Regions from separate parts of the Halomonas sp. E14 genome, predicted to be linked through region 1. Evidence: predicted binding sites of a transcription regulator. Region 1 holds the regulator's gene; each other region holds the start of a gene.
What was found. The regulator sigma-54, encoded in region 1, starts transcription at its own class of promoters, with help from an activator protein. The targets are predictions, from matches to a motif close to TGGCACNNNNNTTGCTNT.
Positions count from the first base shown of each region.

Region 2: a site for sigma-54 is predicted at 1,510-1,527, ahead of ACT7B3_RS06775 (urease accessory protein UreD). Genes of this name have one in related genera too.
Region 3: a site for sigma-54 is predicted at 1,097-1,114, ahead of ACT7B3_RS17085 (P-II family nitrogen regulator). Genes of this name have one in related genera too.
Region 4: a site for sigma-54 is predicted at 1,396-1,413, ahead of peaA (quinohemoprotein amine dehydrogenase subunit alpha). Genes of this name have one in related genera too.

Region 1 is NZ_CP199423.1:2,454,696-2,458,151, reverse strand. It holds gene rapZ (RNase adapter RapZ) at 1-458, opposite strand, end outside; gene ptsN (PTS IIA-like nitrogen regulatory protein PtsN) at 499-969, opposite strand; gene hpf (ribosome hibernation-promoting factor, HPF/YfiA family) at 976-1,284, opposite strand; gene ACT7B3_RS11480 (RNA polymerase factor sigma-54) at 1,393-2,802, opposite strand; gene lptB (LPS export ABC transporter ATP-binding protein) at 2,957-3,456, opposite strand, start outside.
Region 2 is NZ_CP199423.1:1,467,943-1,471,398, forward strand. It holds gene urtE (urea ABC transporter ATP-binding subunit UrtE) at 1-579, shown strand, start outside; gene ACT7B3_RS06770 (phosphoribosyl-AMP cyclohydrolase) at 626-1,183, opposite strand; gene ACT7B3_RS06775 (urease accessory protein UreD) at 1,558-2,451, shown strand; gene ACT7B3_RS06780 (urease subunit gamma) at 2,469-2,771, shown strand; gene ACT7B3_RS06785 (urease subunit beta) at 2,782-3,150, shown strand; gene ureC (urease subunit alpha) at 3,147-3,456, shown strand, end outside.
Region 3 is NZ_CP199423.1:3,623,916-3,627,371, forward strand. It holds gene ACT7B3_RS17075 (YifB family Mg chelatase-like AAA ATPase) at 1-439, opposite strand, end outside; gene ACT7B3_RS17080 (accessory factor UbiK family protein) at 511-897, opposite strand; gene ACT7B3_RS17085 (P-II family nitrogen regulator) at 1,174-1,512, shown strand; gene ACT7B3_RS17090 (ammonium transporter) at 1,554-2,879, shown strand; gene glnK (P-II family nitrogen regulator) at 3,016-3,354, shown strand; gene ACT7B3_RS17100 (ferredoxin--NADP reductase) at 3,448-3,456, opposite strand, start outside.
Region 4 is NZ_CP199423.1:61,700-65,155, reverse strand. It holds gene ACT7B3_RS00290 (FAD-dependent monooxygenase) at 1-359, opposite strand, end outside; gene ACT7B3_RS00285 (helix-turn-helix transcriptional regulator) at 464-1,243, shown strand; gene peaA (quinohemoprotein amine dehydrogenase subunit alpha) at 1,462-3,015, shown strand; gene peaB (quinohemoprotein amine dehydrogenase maturation protein) at 3,037-3,456, shown strand, end outside.

The DNA of each region.
Region 1 (3,456 bases):
ATGCGGCCGCGCAGGTCATGTACGGAAAGCCGTGAGGTGTCGATGACCAGGTCGGCGAGGTTGCGAATGCCGCTGAGCGTGGCGTGCTCCGTCTCGATCGCTTCCTTCAGCGTCATGTTGCTGCCGCGGGTCAGGGGGTGGCGACGCCGCGTGGCCGAGTAGCGTTCGATCAGGATGCGTGCGTCGGTGGTGAGATAGATCACCTGGCAGTCCACGCCGCGCTCGCGCAGCTCCTCAAGCAGACGCGGGAAGCGTTCCAGTGCATGGGGGAGATTGCGCGCATCGACGCTGACGGCAATGGCAGAGTGGCCGGCGGGGCTGTCGCGTAGTTCGTCGACCAGAGAGCCCAGCAGCATGGCGGGGAGGTTGTCGATGGCGTAGTAGCCGATATCCTCGAGCGCCTGCAGTGCGATCGATTTGCCGGAACCGGAACGGCCACTGATGATCACGAGCTGCATGGCGGATCTCCTGAGCGAATGGCGGGCCGTGCGGGCGGCGTCAGGGTGACGCTTGTCGTCGTATGGCCTCGATGAGTCGTTCGTGGAGTTCGCGCTGGCTTTCGCACTTGCGCAGTCTCGCACGGGTCTCGGCGTCGTTCATGGTGCCGGCTACCTGGCTGAGCAGCGCCAGGTGGGTGTCATCGGCCTCCTCGGGCACCAGCAGCACGAAGACCAGATCCACCGGTTCGCCGTCGATGGCGTCGAAGTCGATCGGCTCGGCCAGCTTCAGAAAGGCCGCTACCGGGCTGTGGCAGTGCGGGCTTCTTGCGTGAGGAATGGCAACCCCGTTGCCGATGCCGGTGCTGCCAAGGCGTTCACGCCCCACCAGCCGGGCAAACACTTCCTGGCTGTCGAGGCTCGGGGTATTCTGCGCGATGAACGTGCTGAAGAACTCCAGCACACGTTTCTTGCTGCCCCCGGGCACGCCGAACAGGGCGCGCTCCGGGGGCAGAATGGTTTCTAGTGACATGGCGTCTCAGCGAATGCCGGCGCCTTGGGCGCGGGCTTGGGCCTTTTCCTTGTGCTTGACCATCTGGCGGTCGAGCTTGTCGGTGAGGGCGTCGATGGCGGCGTACATGTCGGGATCGGAGGCTTCCGCATGCAGATCGGCGCCGGCTGCGTGCAGGGTGCAGGCGGCCAGCATACGTTCCTTCTCTACCGACAGGGTGACGTGGACGTTGGTGATGTTGTCGTAATGACGCTGAACGCGGTTCAGCTTCTCGCTTACGTAGTCACGCAGGGCATCGGTCAGCTCTACATGGTGGCCGGTGATATTGACTTGCATGACAGGCTCCTTCGTCCGTCGAGTGGTGGCTCGATTGTAACCCTTTTTAGGGCCTAGCAAACCCCCTCGCTACCCGCATTTGTCCGGGATCAAACCCGCCTCTCAAGCCTAGCGGAAACGCTTGCGTTCGCTCGACGAGGGGATACCCATGGCCTCACGATATTTGGCGACGGTACGTCTGGCGACCCGGATGCCTTCTTCTTCGAGCAGCTCGACCAGGCGGCTGTCGGAAAGCGGCTTGCGTGGAGGTTCATCCTGCACCATCTTGCGAATCCGTGCACGTATCGCGGTGCTGGAGTGCGCATCGCCCTCGCCGCCGCCCACGTGGCTCGAGAAGAAGTACTTCAGTTCGAACACCCCGCGCGGCGTATGGATGTACTTCTGTGTGGTCACGCGTGAAATGGTCGATTCGTGCATCTCAACGGCCTGGGCGATGTCGGCCAGGATAAGCGGGCGCATGGCTTCCTCGCCCTGCTCGAGAAAGTCGATCTGGCGCGCCATGATCTCGCTGCCGACCCGCAGCAGGGTGTCGTTGCGGCTGGCAAGACTCTTCATCAGCCAGCGCGCCTCTTGCAGGTGATCCTTGAGAAACTGATTATCGGCGCTCTTGTCGGCGCGCTTCACCAGCGACATGTAGTCGGGCTGGATGCGCAGCCGAGGGAGCGCTTCGGCATTGAGCTCGACGCGCCAGCCGTGGACGTCATGGATGGCCAGCAGGTCGGGCGTGACGTAGTTGCCGCTGACCTCGACGTAGGCACTGGCAGGGCGCGGGTCGAGCGAGCGAATCAGCCCGATGACAGCCTCCAGCGCTTCGTCGTCGAGCCCCAGGCGGCGCTTGAGCAAGCGGCGGTCGTCGGCGGCCAGGGCTTCGAGGAACTGGCGCACCAGCCGGCGCGCCTGGGGCAGCAGCGAAGTGGTGTCGGGCAGCGTGGCCAGCTGCAGCAGCAGGCATTCGCGCAGGTCGCGGGCGAAAACGCCGGTCGGCTCGAATTGCTGCAGACGCAGCAGGACCTGCTCCACTTCTCGGGTGGTCAGTCCGTCGAGTCCCTGCTGGCGAAGCCCGTCGCGCACATCATCAAGCGACTGGGTGAGGTAGCCGGTACCGTCGACGGCATCGATCAGGCTTTCGGCGATCAGCCGCTGGCGTTCGCTGAGGTCGGTCATGGCCAGCTGCCAGGTCAGGTGGCCGGCCAGGCTCTGAGCGCTGGCCTGGCGCTCGAAGTCAGGGCCTTCGCCGCTGCCAGCGCTGCCGTGATCGGGATAGGTGTCCGTCCACTCGCTGTCGGTGGTCAGCTCTAAGGGAATGTCGTCGTTCCAGTCGTCCGGGGGGGCGTCGTCGACCCGCGTCTCGCCGTACTGCTCGTCCAGTTCGAGCATCGGGTTGGCCTCGAGGGCCTGCTGGATTTCCTGGCGCAAATCAAGCGTGGAGAGCTGGAGCAGGGCGATGGCCTGCTGCAGCTGTGGCGTCATGGTCAGCTGGGTGCCGACTCGCAGTTGCAAAGAGGCTTTCATGGCCATGAGAGAAAGTGCTCATCTGCCGAAAAAAACCACCCTATTCCGCTTGAGCGTTGGTTGCAAGATGTGTTGCTGCAATATGCATGCCATGCGCAAATTTCATGCCCCAACACTTGACAGTCTGCAGCATCAGTGTGTTGTGAGGAACAAGGGGGCGTCAGAGGCGGAAATCTTCGCCGAGGTAAACTTCCCGCACGCGTCGATTGGCCAGGATGGTGTCGGCATCGCCTTCGGCGATGATCTGGCCGTCGCCGACGATATAGGCGGTATCGCAGATATCCAGCGTCTCGCGCACGTTGTGGTCGGTGATCAGCACACCGATGTTGCGTGCCTTGAGCTGGCGAATGATGCCCTTGATCTCGCCGACGGAAATGGGGTCGACGCCGGCGAAGGGTTCGTCAAGCAGGATGAAGGCGGGCTCGGTCGCCAGGGCGCGGGCGATCTCGACCCGCCGCCGTTCGCCGCCAGACAGGCTCATGCCCAGGTTGTCGCGAATGTGGGTGATATGGAAATCTTCCAGCAACTGCTCCAGCCGTGCGTGGCGGCCACGCTTGTCGAGGTCACGGCGCGTCTCGAGGATCGCCAGGATATTGTCCGCCACCGACAGCTTGCGAAAGATCGAGGCCTCCTGCGGCAGGTAGCCGATGCCGGCTCGTG
Region 2 (3,456 bases), 990 kb from region 1:
ACCACCCTGATGAAGGCCGTCATGGGCGAGGTGAAGGTCTCTTCCGGCAGCATCCGCTATGCCGACGACGTCGAGCTGACCAGGCGGCGGGTGGAGGATCGCTCGCGCCTGGGCATCGGCTACGTGCCGCAGGGGCGACAGATCTTTCCGCTTCTCACGGTGGAAGAGAACCTGCGCACCGGCCTGGCGGCACGGGGCGACGGCAGGCGCAGCATCCCGGAGCGCATCTACGAGCTCTTTCCGGTGCTCAAGGAGATGAAGCACCGCCGCGGCGGCGACCTCTCCGGCGGGCAGCAGCAGCAGCTGGCCATCGGCCGGGCGCTGGTGATCGAACCGCGCCTGCTGATCCTCGACGAGCCGGGCGAGGGCATCCAGCCCAATATCGTGACCCTGATCGGCGAGGTGATTCGCAGGCTGATCGAGGAGGACGGTCTCACCGTGCTGCTGGTGGAGCAGAAGCTGCCCTTCGCACGCAAGTACGCCGACCGCTTCGTGATCATGGATCGCGGCAGGCCGGTGGCCAGGGGCGAGATCGGCGAGCTCACCGATGGGCTGATCAAGGAGCACCTGACGGTATAGCACCGCAGGAGCGTGCCCCTGCGGTGCTGGCGCCGGCGCGCCCTGGTCAGTGGCTGAAGGGGAGCGAGGAGTGGTGCAGCACGATGCGCAGCTCTCCCTCGTCGTCCAGGTGGTAGCCCCAGGTCTTGTCGACGGTGGTGGTGTTGCCGTCGGCATCGAGAATCGAGACGGTGCCCAGGGTCATGGCAACGTCACCGCTGATGAAAATGGCGGCGTTGTCGATCTTGACCTCCTGCCAGCCCTTCAGTGCGAAGCCGCTGTCGGCGGGGAAGTCCTCGTCGTGCCCGACGAAGTAGGCCAGCGCGCCCTCGGGAGTGGTGCGGAAGGTATGCGGGGCCTCGGCCAGGGTGGGCTTGAACAGCACCGGCCCCATTGCATAGCCGTACGCGCTGTCGATGATGTCGCGGGCAAGGGCGGTGGCGGCATCGATGCCTTCTTCCTCGTAGGTGCTCGAGATCGCGACCAGGGCGTCGCCCCAAGCCTGCTGGGCTGCAAGCACCTGCTCCTCGGTGATGTCGCCACCCAGGTGAGTGACTGGGGCGGCGCTGGCCAGTGCGCTCATGCCAAGACCCAGGGCGGCAGCGGCAATCGTCGTCTTGAACATCACGAATTCTCCCTTTCGGTTAGGTGAACAGTACATTCGAAAATGCGCTGTCACTCTAGCGCAGCCCTGCGGCGAAGCCATTGCGGCCGTCGGCGCTTCCACGGTTTTTCCCCTTATTCGGCTGCCCTGCGGCCTGCTGCGCTCGAACCGCTCGCTGCGCTGTTGCTCATGCACCATCGTGGTTCGACTGTTCGGGCAGCTGCACCGGCGTGATGCAAATGAGCGCCGGCAGCTGCACCTCGATGTGGCAAGAATGTGTCTCGGGTCTGGGGTGGGTGTTATTCAAGCTTTTGATAATGAACAATTTAAAGAGAGTGCTCAGGCTGTGGTACGGGCCTTGCTACTTCTGGGCAGATACGCTGAACGAGCCGCCCATGACCGCTTTCGCCACCTCCGCTTTCGCCAAGCCAGCGCCGCACTCCGGCCATCGCTTCGATGCCGAGCGTCACTGGGCGGCGTCGCTGACGCTCGGCTTCGACTGCCGCGATGGGCGTACGCGTATGGTCGAGGCGCGCCACCGCGGCCCGCTACGGGTGCAGCGGCCTTTCTACCCGGAAGGGCGAGATGGCGCCTGCCACGTCTACTTGCTGCATCCACCCGGCGGGTTGGTCAGCGGCGATGCCTTGAGCATCGCCGCGCGGGTCGAGCCGCAAGCCCATGCGCTGCTGACCACGCCTGCCGCCAACAAGCTCTACCGGGCCGACAGCCACGGCGTGGCCTGGGAACAGCGCACCAGTCTTAAGGTATCGCAGCACGGCATTCTCGAATGGCTGCCCCAGGAGACCATCGCCTTCGATGGCTCGCGGGGCGTGCAGGAGACGCTCATCGAACTCGAGGCGGGGGCGCGCTGCCTGGGCTGGGAAGTACTGGCGCTGGGCCGGCCGGCGAGCCGGCTGCCTTATGTGTCGGGACGCATCGATCAGCGCTTCCGGCTGTATCGCGACGGCAAGCCATTGTGGCTGGAGCGCCAACCGCTCGATCCGGCTCACCCGCGCTTCACCGGTCGCTGGGGGCAGGGCGGCGCCAGCGTACAGGCCACTTTATGGGCCGTGGGTCTCAGTGACGAAACCGCCGCCATCGAGGCACTGCGTGAGGCGCTCGCGGCGAGCCCGCGCTGGGCGGTGACCGTGCGCCACGGCGTACTGCTGCTGCGCTACCTCGGCCATGAACGCAACGAAGCCTGGGAGATCTGCCGGCAGGCCTGGGCCTGCCTGAGGCCGCTGCTCATCGGTGTGCCCGCTCATCCGCCCCGTATCTGGTTCACCTGACTCACCAGGAGAGACGCATGGAACTGACCCCGAGAGACAAGGACAAGCTGCTGCTGTTCTCCGCCGCCCAGCTGGCCGAACGACGCCGGGCCCGCGGCCTCAAGCTCAACTATCCCGAGGCCGTGGCGCTGATCAGCTTCGAGATCATGGAAGGTGCGCGCGACGGGCGCAGCGTGGCCGAGCTGATGAGCTACGGTCGCGAGATCCTCGGCCGCGACGATGTGATGGAGGGGGTCGCCGAGATGGTGCACGAAGTGCAGGTCGAGGCCACCTTTCCCGACGGCACCAAACTAGTGACTGTCCACTCACCCATTGTGTAAGGAGCCATCCATGATTCCTGGTGAGTATCAGCTGAAGGGCGGCGAGATCGAGCTCTGCGCGGGGCGCGAGCGGATCACGCTGGAGGTGGCCAATACCGGCGACCGGCCGATCCAGGTCGGCTCCCATTATCACTTCGCCGAAACCAACCCGGCGCTGGTCTTCGACCGTGCCAAGGCGCGCGGCTTTCGCCTGGACGTGGCGGCGGGAACGGCGATTCGCTTCGAGCCGGGCCAGACCCGTGACGTCACGCTGATCCCCTTTGCCGGCAGCCGGCACATCTACGGCTTCCGCGGTGAGGTGATGGGCCCGCTCTCTATCGCGCCCGCCCCCGCGCGCAAATCGTCATCCGGCGACGCAGCGAATGGAGACCCGTCATGAGCACGCCTAACAAGATCGGCCGGCAGGCCTATGCCGACATGTACGGCCCCACCGTGGGCGACCGGGTGCGCCTGGGCGACACCGAGCTGTGGATCGAGGTGGAGCGAGACGCCACCCACTACGGCGAAGAGGTGAAGTTCGGCGGCGGCAAGGTGATCCGCGACGGCATGGGTCAGAGCCAGCGCGCCGACGCCACGGTGATGGACACGGTGATCACCAACGCCTTGATTCTCGATTGGTGGGGCATCGTCAAGGCCGATGTCGGCATCCAGGCGGGCCGCATCGCGGCCATCGGCAAGGCGGGCA
Region 3 (3,456 bases), 1.2 Mb from region 1:
CCTCGTCGGCGTTCTCACGCGGCACGATCAGCTTGCGCCCGGCCTTGCGCGCCGCCAGCGCCAGCGGCAGCACGCCCGTGACCGGTCGCAGGCGCCCATCCAGCGCCAGTTCGCCGACGCTTTCGATCCCTTCCAGCGCCTCGGCCGGCACCTGCCCCGAAGCGGTCAGGATGCCCAGGGCAATCGGCAGGTCGAAGCGCCCGCCGACCTTGGGCAGGTCGGCGGGCGCCAGGTTGAGCACGATACGGCGGGTGTTGGGGAAGTCGAAGCCGGCATTGGAGAGGGCGCTGCGCACCCGTTCGCGGCTCTCCTTGACGGCGGCTTCGGGCAAGCCGACCAGGGTCATGCCCGGCAGGCCGTTGGCCAGATGGACCTCGACCTGGACTTCAGGGGCATCGAGCCCCAGGGCGGCCCGAGTGGTGACGATGGCCAACATCATGCGCTCCCTCGCAGCGGCATGCATTAGGCCTCGATGATATCACCTCCCGGGGCGGTGCTCTCCACGCTGGCTCAGCGGTTCTGGTCGCCCGTGGCGCCGCCCGGCGCGGGGTCCACCACGCCTGTCGGCTCGCCGCCGCTGAGCGGCGGCGGAGCGGCATCGTGGCCTGCCGCAGGGGGAGTGGCCTGGCTCGTGGCAGGCGCGGCATCGTGGCGTGTCGCCAGCGCCGCTTCCAGCGCGGCCACCTGCTGTTCCAGCGCCTCGACCCGAATGCGCGTGCGCTGCAGCACCTCCATCAGAATGTCGAAATCCTCCCGCGACACCAGCTCGAGGCGATCGAAGGCGCCGCGTACGATCTGCTGGACTCCCTTCTGGATCTCCTCCGGTGCCTGCGAGGCTCCCTGAAGCCGCTCGCCGAGCTGCTGTGCCAACCGGCTGATAGGGTCTTGACCCGCCATAGTGCACCTCTCCTTCTCAAGAACGTGTGCCTACAGGATACGCAAGCCCCACCCCAGGCGCATGCACTTCAACTGCCCCGCGCTGGAGCGCCTGCACCCCGAGACAGCACCATGCTGGTGCACGGCTCGTCGAGGCCAGCACCAAGTTGGCCCACCCATGCCAGGCAATACCCTGTCTTGAATAAAGTTTTTCTGATCATGGCATGGCATTCGCACAGCCAGGGTACACCGTACCCAGGCGGCATCCACGCCGCACGTTCCGCAGGGAGAAACGCGATGAAGCTCATCACTGCCATTATCAAGCCCTTCAAGCTCGACGACGTTCGTGAGGCGTTGGCCGACACCGGCGTACAGGGCATTACCGTCACCGAGGTGAAAGGCTTCGGACGCCAGAAAGGCCACACCGAGCTCTACCGTGGCGCCGAGTATGTGGTCGATTTCCTGCCCAAGGTGAAGGTCGAGGTAGCCGTGGATGACTCGCGTCTGGAGAGCGTGCTGGACGCGATCTGCAGCGCGGCCAACAGCGGCAAGATCGGCGACGGCAAGGTCTTCGTGACCCCGCTGGAAGACGTGATCCGCATTCGTACCGGCGAACGCGGCGCCGAGGCCGTGTAACAGTCCCCAGAAAAGCGCAATGACAAGAGTGGAGACCTGCCATGAATGAACTTGCCGAGTTGAGCTATGCGCTCGATACCTTCTATTTCCTGATGTGCGGCGTGCTGGTGATGTGGATGGCGGCCGGTTTCTCGATGCTCGAGGCCGGCCTGGTGCGTGCCAAGAACACCGCCGAGATTCTGACCAAGAACATCGCCCTGTTCGCCATCGCCTGCACCATGTACCTGCTGGTGGGCTATTACCTCATGTACTCCAGCAGCGAAGGCGGCCTGCTGCCGAGCCTCGGCTTCCTGATCGGCGGAGAGAACAGCGTGGCGGCGGTCACCGCCGGCGGTGAGGATGCGCCCTACTACTCCATGCGCGCCGACTACTTCTTCCAGGTGGTGTTCGTGGCCACCGCCATGTCGATCGTGTCCGGCGCCGTGGCCGAGCGCATGAAGCTGTGGGCCTTCCTCGCCTTCGCCGTCGTGATGACCGGTTTCATCTACCCGGTGTCAGGCTACTGGACCTGGGGTGAAGGCTGGCTGGATGCCATGGGCTTCTCCGACTTTGCCGGCTCCGGCATTGTGCACATGGCCGGCGCTTCAGCTGCCCTCGCCGGGGTGCTGGTGCTGGGTGCGCGCAAGGGCAAGTACGGCAAAGACGGCAGCATCCACGCCATTCCGGGCGCCAACCTGCCGCTGGCCACCCTGGGCACCTTCATCCTGTGGATGGGCTGGTTCGGCTTCAACGGTGGCTCGGAGCTGAAGGTATCCGACGTGGATTCCGCCAACAACGTGGCCCAGGTGCTGGTCAACACCAACGCCGCGGCGGCCGGCGGCGTGATCGCCGCGCTGATCCTGGCCAAGCTGTGGTTCCGCAAGGCCGACCTGACCATGTCCCTGAACGGCGCCCTGGCCGGCCTGGTCGCTATCACCGCCGAACCGCTGGCACCCACGGCGCTGGGCGCCACCCTGATCGGCGCCGTGGGCGGGGCCATCGTGGTGGTCTCCATCGTAGCGCTGGACAAGCTGAGAATCGACGACCCGGTCGGGGCCATCTCGGTGCACGGTGTCGTGGGACTGTGGGGGCTGCTGGCCGTGCCGCTGACCAACGCAGACGCCACCTTCGGTGCTCAGCTCATCGGCGCAGCGGCCATCTTCGCCTGGGTGTTCCTGGCCAGTCTCGCGGTATGGCTGATCCTCAAGGCGACCATGGGCGTACGGGTCAGCGCAGAGGAAGAGTACGAAGGGGTCGACCTCACCGAGTGCGGCATGGAAGCCTATCCCGAGTTCAGCATTTCCAAGGTCTATGGCGGCAGCGGCGGTCGTCCGCAGCCCGGCGGCTACGCCACCGCGGCACCGATCGGCCAGCCACGCCCCGAGTAACCGAAGGCAACCTATCAGGCTCCCTGCGGGGAGCCTTTTTTCTTCCTGCCATGGGCGGTGTATGCTTGAGACCAACCGATACCGAATGACCGGGGTGGCTGCCCCGCACCCGGCTCGACCATAAGGAAGACAAGCCATGAAACTGGTGACCGCCATCATCAAGCCGTTCAAGCTCGACGACGTTCGGGAATCGCTCTCGGAAATCGGCGTACAGGGCATCACCGTGACCGAGGTGAAGGGATTCGGCCGCCAGAAGGGCCATACCGAGCTCTACCGCGGCGCCGAATACGTGGTCGACTTCCTGCCCAAGGTGAAGGTGGAGATCGCCATCGACGACGACATGGCCGAACAGGTGATCGACGCCATTACCCAGGTCGCGAACACCGGAAAGATCGGCGACGGCAAGATCTTCATCACCCCGCTGGAGCAGGTCATCCGCATCCGCACCGGTGAAACCGGCAAGGATGCGGTGTAACCGCTAGTCAGGCAGGAGGAAAAAAACCACGACCGAGAGGCCGTGGTTTTTTTTAAGTTCGGCAAGCACCGAAACGTGAGCGAGCGTCCCTTATTACTTCTC
Region 4 (3,456 bases), 2.4 Mb from region 1:
TGGGGCATCTCGAAGCGGAAGATTTCGCGGTCGCGAAAGTAGGTGCGGCCCCGGGTCCAGCCCAGGCCCTTGGCCACGAAGGGGGCCTCGACGCCGAGCTGCTGCAGGATCTCCAGGCTGTGGCGGGAGAGGCAGATCGCCCGCGAGCCGTCGTTGACGGTGGCCTTGTCGTCGAGCACTACCGACGCGATGCCGTGGCGCGCCAGCTCCAGCGCGGCGGTGACCCCCACCGGACCGGCACCGACGATGGCCACCCGATGACGCACCGCCCGGCCGTCGAGCTCGGGGGGACGAACGAAGGGAAAGTGGGGATAATCGAAATAGAGCGAGTCGGTCTCGGCGCGTCCGGCGGGTCGCATGGGCGGCTCCTGTTGGCGTTGTATCTAGCGACAGACTACCCCGGGAGCGACCCGACCGGTGTCCCGCAAAAGCCGGGACAGCACGCGGCGAGAGGCAGCGACGAATGGAAACCAGCAACGCGCAAACCACCGACTGGCCGGGGCTGATGCCGGCCATGGCCGAGTGCGTGGCGCGGCTGGGCGAGACGGGCTTCGACGAGGCGCTGCTGGCCCTGCTGCGCCAGGCGGTGGGCATCGAGCAGTGCATGGTGTTCGCCTTCGACGAGAGCGACGAGGTCGACTGCCTGCTGGCGAACAACCAGCGCGCGCCGCGCATGGCCGGTCGCCTGGCGGAGCTCTACACCGGCGGCCTGTTCCGCCAGGACCCCAACTACCAGCGCCTGCGCCAGCTGATGGCCGAGGAGGGCGAGCAGAGCGACACCGAAATCACGCCGATGCAGGCCGAGGCCATGCCGGAAGCCTATCGCAGCCACCTGTTCGCCTTCCCCGACCTGGTCGACAAGGTGTCGCTGACCCTGCCCGGCGCGCAAAGCGTCTACTACCTCAACCTCTATCGCGGCCGCGAGGCCGGCCTCTTCAGGCCGCACGACCTGACCCGACTGGACGCCCTGGCACCGCTGCTGGCCAGCCTGATGCGTCACCACTACGCCCAGGCCAGGCCGCTGTCGCAGCGCCCCAGCGTGGAGGAAGCCGCCGTGCTGGCGCCCCTTTCCGAGCGCGAGCGCCAGCTGTGCCTCTACCTGCTGCGCGGCCACACCCTCAAGAGCGCCGCCGCCGAACTCGATATCGCCCTCTCCACCGCCGAGACCTACCGCAAGCGCGCCTACGCCAAGCTCGGCGTGCCCTCCAAGGCGCGGCTGGTGGCGCTGTGCCGGCGGCGCTGAGGGCATGCCAGCGGCCCGGCGTGCCGACTGCTCCAGAGCGGGACACCCGCGTGCCAAACTGAGACAGTCGGAACGTCCGCCTCCCTCCCGCTTACGCTGGATGCGGCAACGTAAAACCATATCACTATGTTTTTATTGGATAATTAATGTAATGGCTCGTTGCTTGCTGAAGTTCAAGCACAACTCCCTATAAAAATAACCGAGGAGAAGGCACCCCGATGAAGCCCCTACTGACCACCGGCCTGTATGGCCTGGCCCTGCTGCCGGCGCTGGCCCTGGCCTCCCCCGGCACAGAGGCGATCGAGCAGCACTGCACCGCCTGTCACCAGGCACAAGAGGGCGGCCAAGGCTGGGGCCGCATCAGCCAGCAGCGCAAGACGCCCGAAGGCTGGGACATGACGGTGGCGCGCATGCAGATCATGCATGGCCTGGAGCTGCCCGCCGACGCCCGCCACACCATCGTCAAGCACCTGGCCGACACCCAGGGACTCGCCCCCGAGGAGAGCGCCCCCCAGCGCATGCTGATCGAGCGCCGCCTCAACCGCATCGAGTCCTCCGAGCATCCCGAGATGCAGGCGATGTGCGGGCGCTGCCACACCGTGGGCCGAAGCGAGCTTCAGCGCCGCCCCCTGGCCGAGTGGGAGCACCTGGTGCACTTCCACGTGGGCCAGTTCCAGACCATCGAGTACCAGGCCATGGCGCGCGACCGCGACTGGTTCGAGATCGCCCTGACCGAGATCGCCCCCTGGCTGGCCGAGACCCAAGGCCTGGAGAGCGAGGCCTGGGAGGCCTGGCAGCAGGCCGAGGCCCTCTCCCCCGCAGGCGAATGGCAGCTGTGGGGTCACTGGCCGGGTGAAGGCGACTTCTTCGCCGACGTGACCATCGCCGGCGCCGACGGCGAGGACGCCTATGCCCTGCGCCTCGAGGGTGCCTTCGCCAACGGCCGCCCGCTGGCCGGCGAGGGCCGGGCCGTCGTCTATACCGGCTACGAATGGCGCGCCAGCCTCGCGCTCAACGGGCGCGACTTCAAGCAGGTGCTGGACCTCTCCGGCGAGCGGCCCAGCGGGCGAATCTTCGACGACCATGACGAGGCGTTCGGCATGCAGGTGGAGATGGCCCCGCGCGACGGCGCCGAGCCCGGCCTCGTCGCCAGCCTGCCGGCGTCGCTCAAGGCCGGCGAGCGCCGCCGCCTGGTACTGCTGGGCCAGGGGCTCGGCGAGGGGGAGATCGACCTGGGCGAGGCCGTCAGCGTGCGCGACGTGGTGGAACGCAGCGAACATCGCCTGGTGCTGGATGTCGAGGCGCACGCCGACCTCGTGCCCGGCTGGCTGGCTGTAAGCGTCGGCAACCAACGCCACGACCGGCTGCTGGCCGGCTACCGGAGCGTCGACCGGCTCGAGGTGAGCCCGGCCCTCGGCGTGGCACGCATCGGCAACGACAAGACCCCGCCGGTCAGCGGCGTCTTCTCGGCCATCGGCTACCTGGAAGGCGACGAGGAAATCCCCCTGGGCCAGGTGCCGGTGCGCTGGAGCGTCACCCCCTGGGACGAGATCGCCGAGCGCGACGAGGACGCCAAGTTTGCCGGCGTACTGGACGCCGCCAGCGGGATCTTCTCGCCGGCCGGGGCCGGGCCCAACCCCTTGCGCCAGTTCAACGCCAACAGCGTGGGCAACCTGCGCGTTTCCGCCAGCGTGGTGGGCCAGGAGGAGATGCAGGACGAGGCCCAGCTGATCGTCACCGTACAGCGCTGGAACAATCCGCCGCTTCGCTAACCCCACGACCAGGAGATCCTCATGGGAATCTTGCAAGCGATCCCCCAGAATCTGCACCGGGTGGAGGTGGAAGGCCAGCCGCTGTGGTTCCATGTGCCCACCACCAGCCTGTTCGCCCCGGACCGCATCAGCGAGGCACTGCTGGCGCTGGCCGGCCGCGAGGAGGGCCTGGACCCCCTTGCCCTGGGCACGCTGGGCGACGAGGTAGCGCCGGCGGACCTCCAGGCACGCCTGGAGCAGCTCAAGGCGCTGAAGCTGATCACCGACGGTGCCGTGCAGGCCTATAACCCGAGCGTTCAGGTGGAGCAGTTCCCGCTCTCCACCGTGGTGCTCAACGTCAACACCGGCTGCAACCTGAGCTGCAGCTACTGCTATAAGGAAGACCTGGACAACCCCCGCGACGGCAAGAAGATGGAGCTGGCCACCGCCCAGGCGGCCATC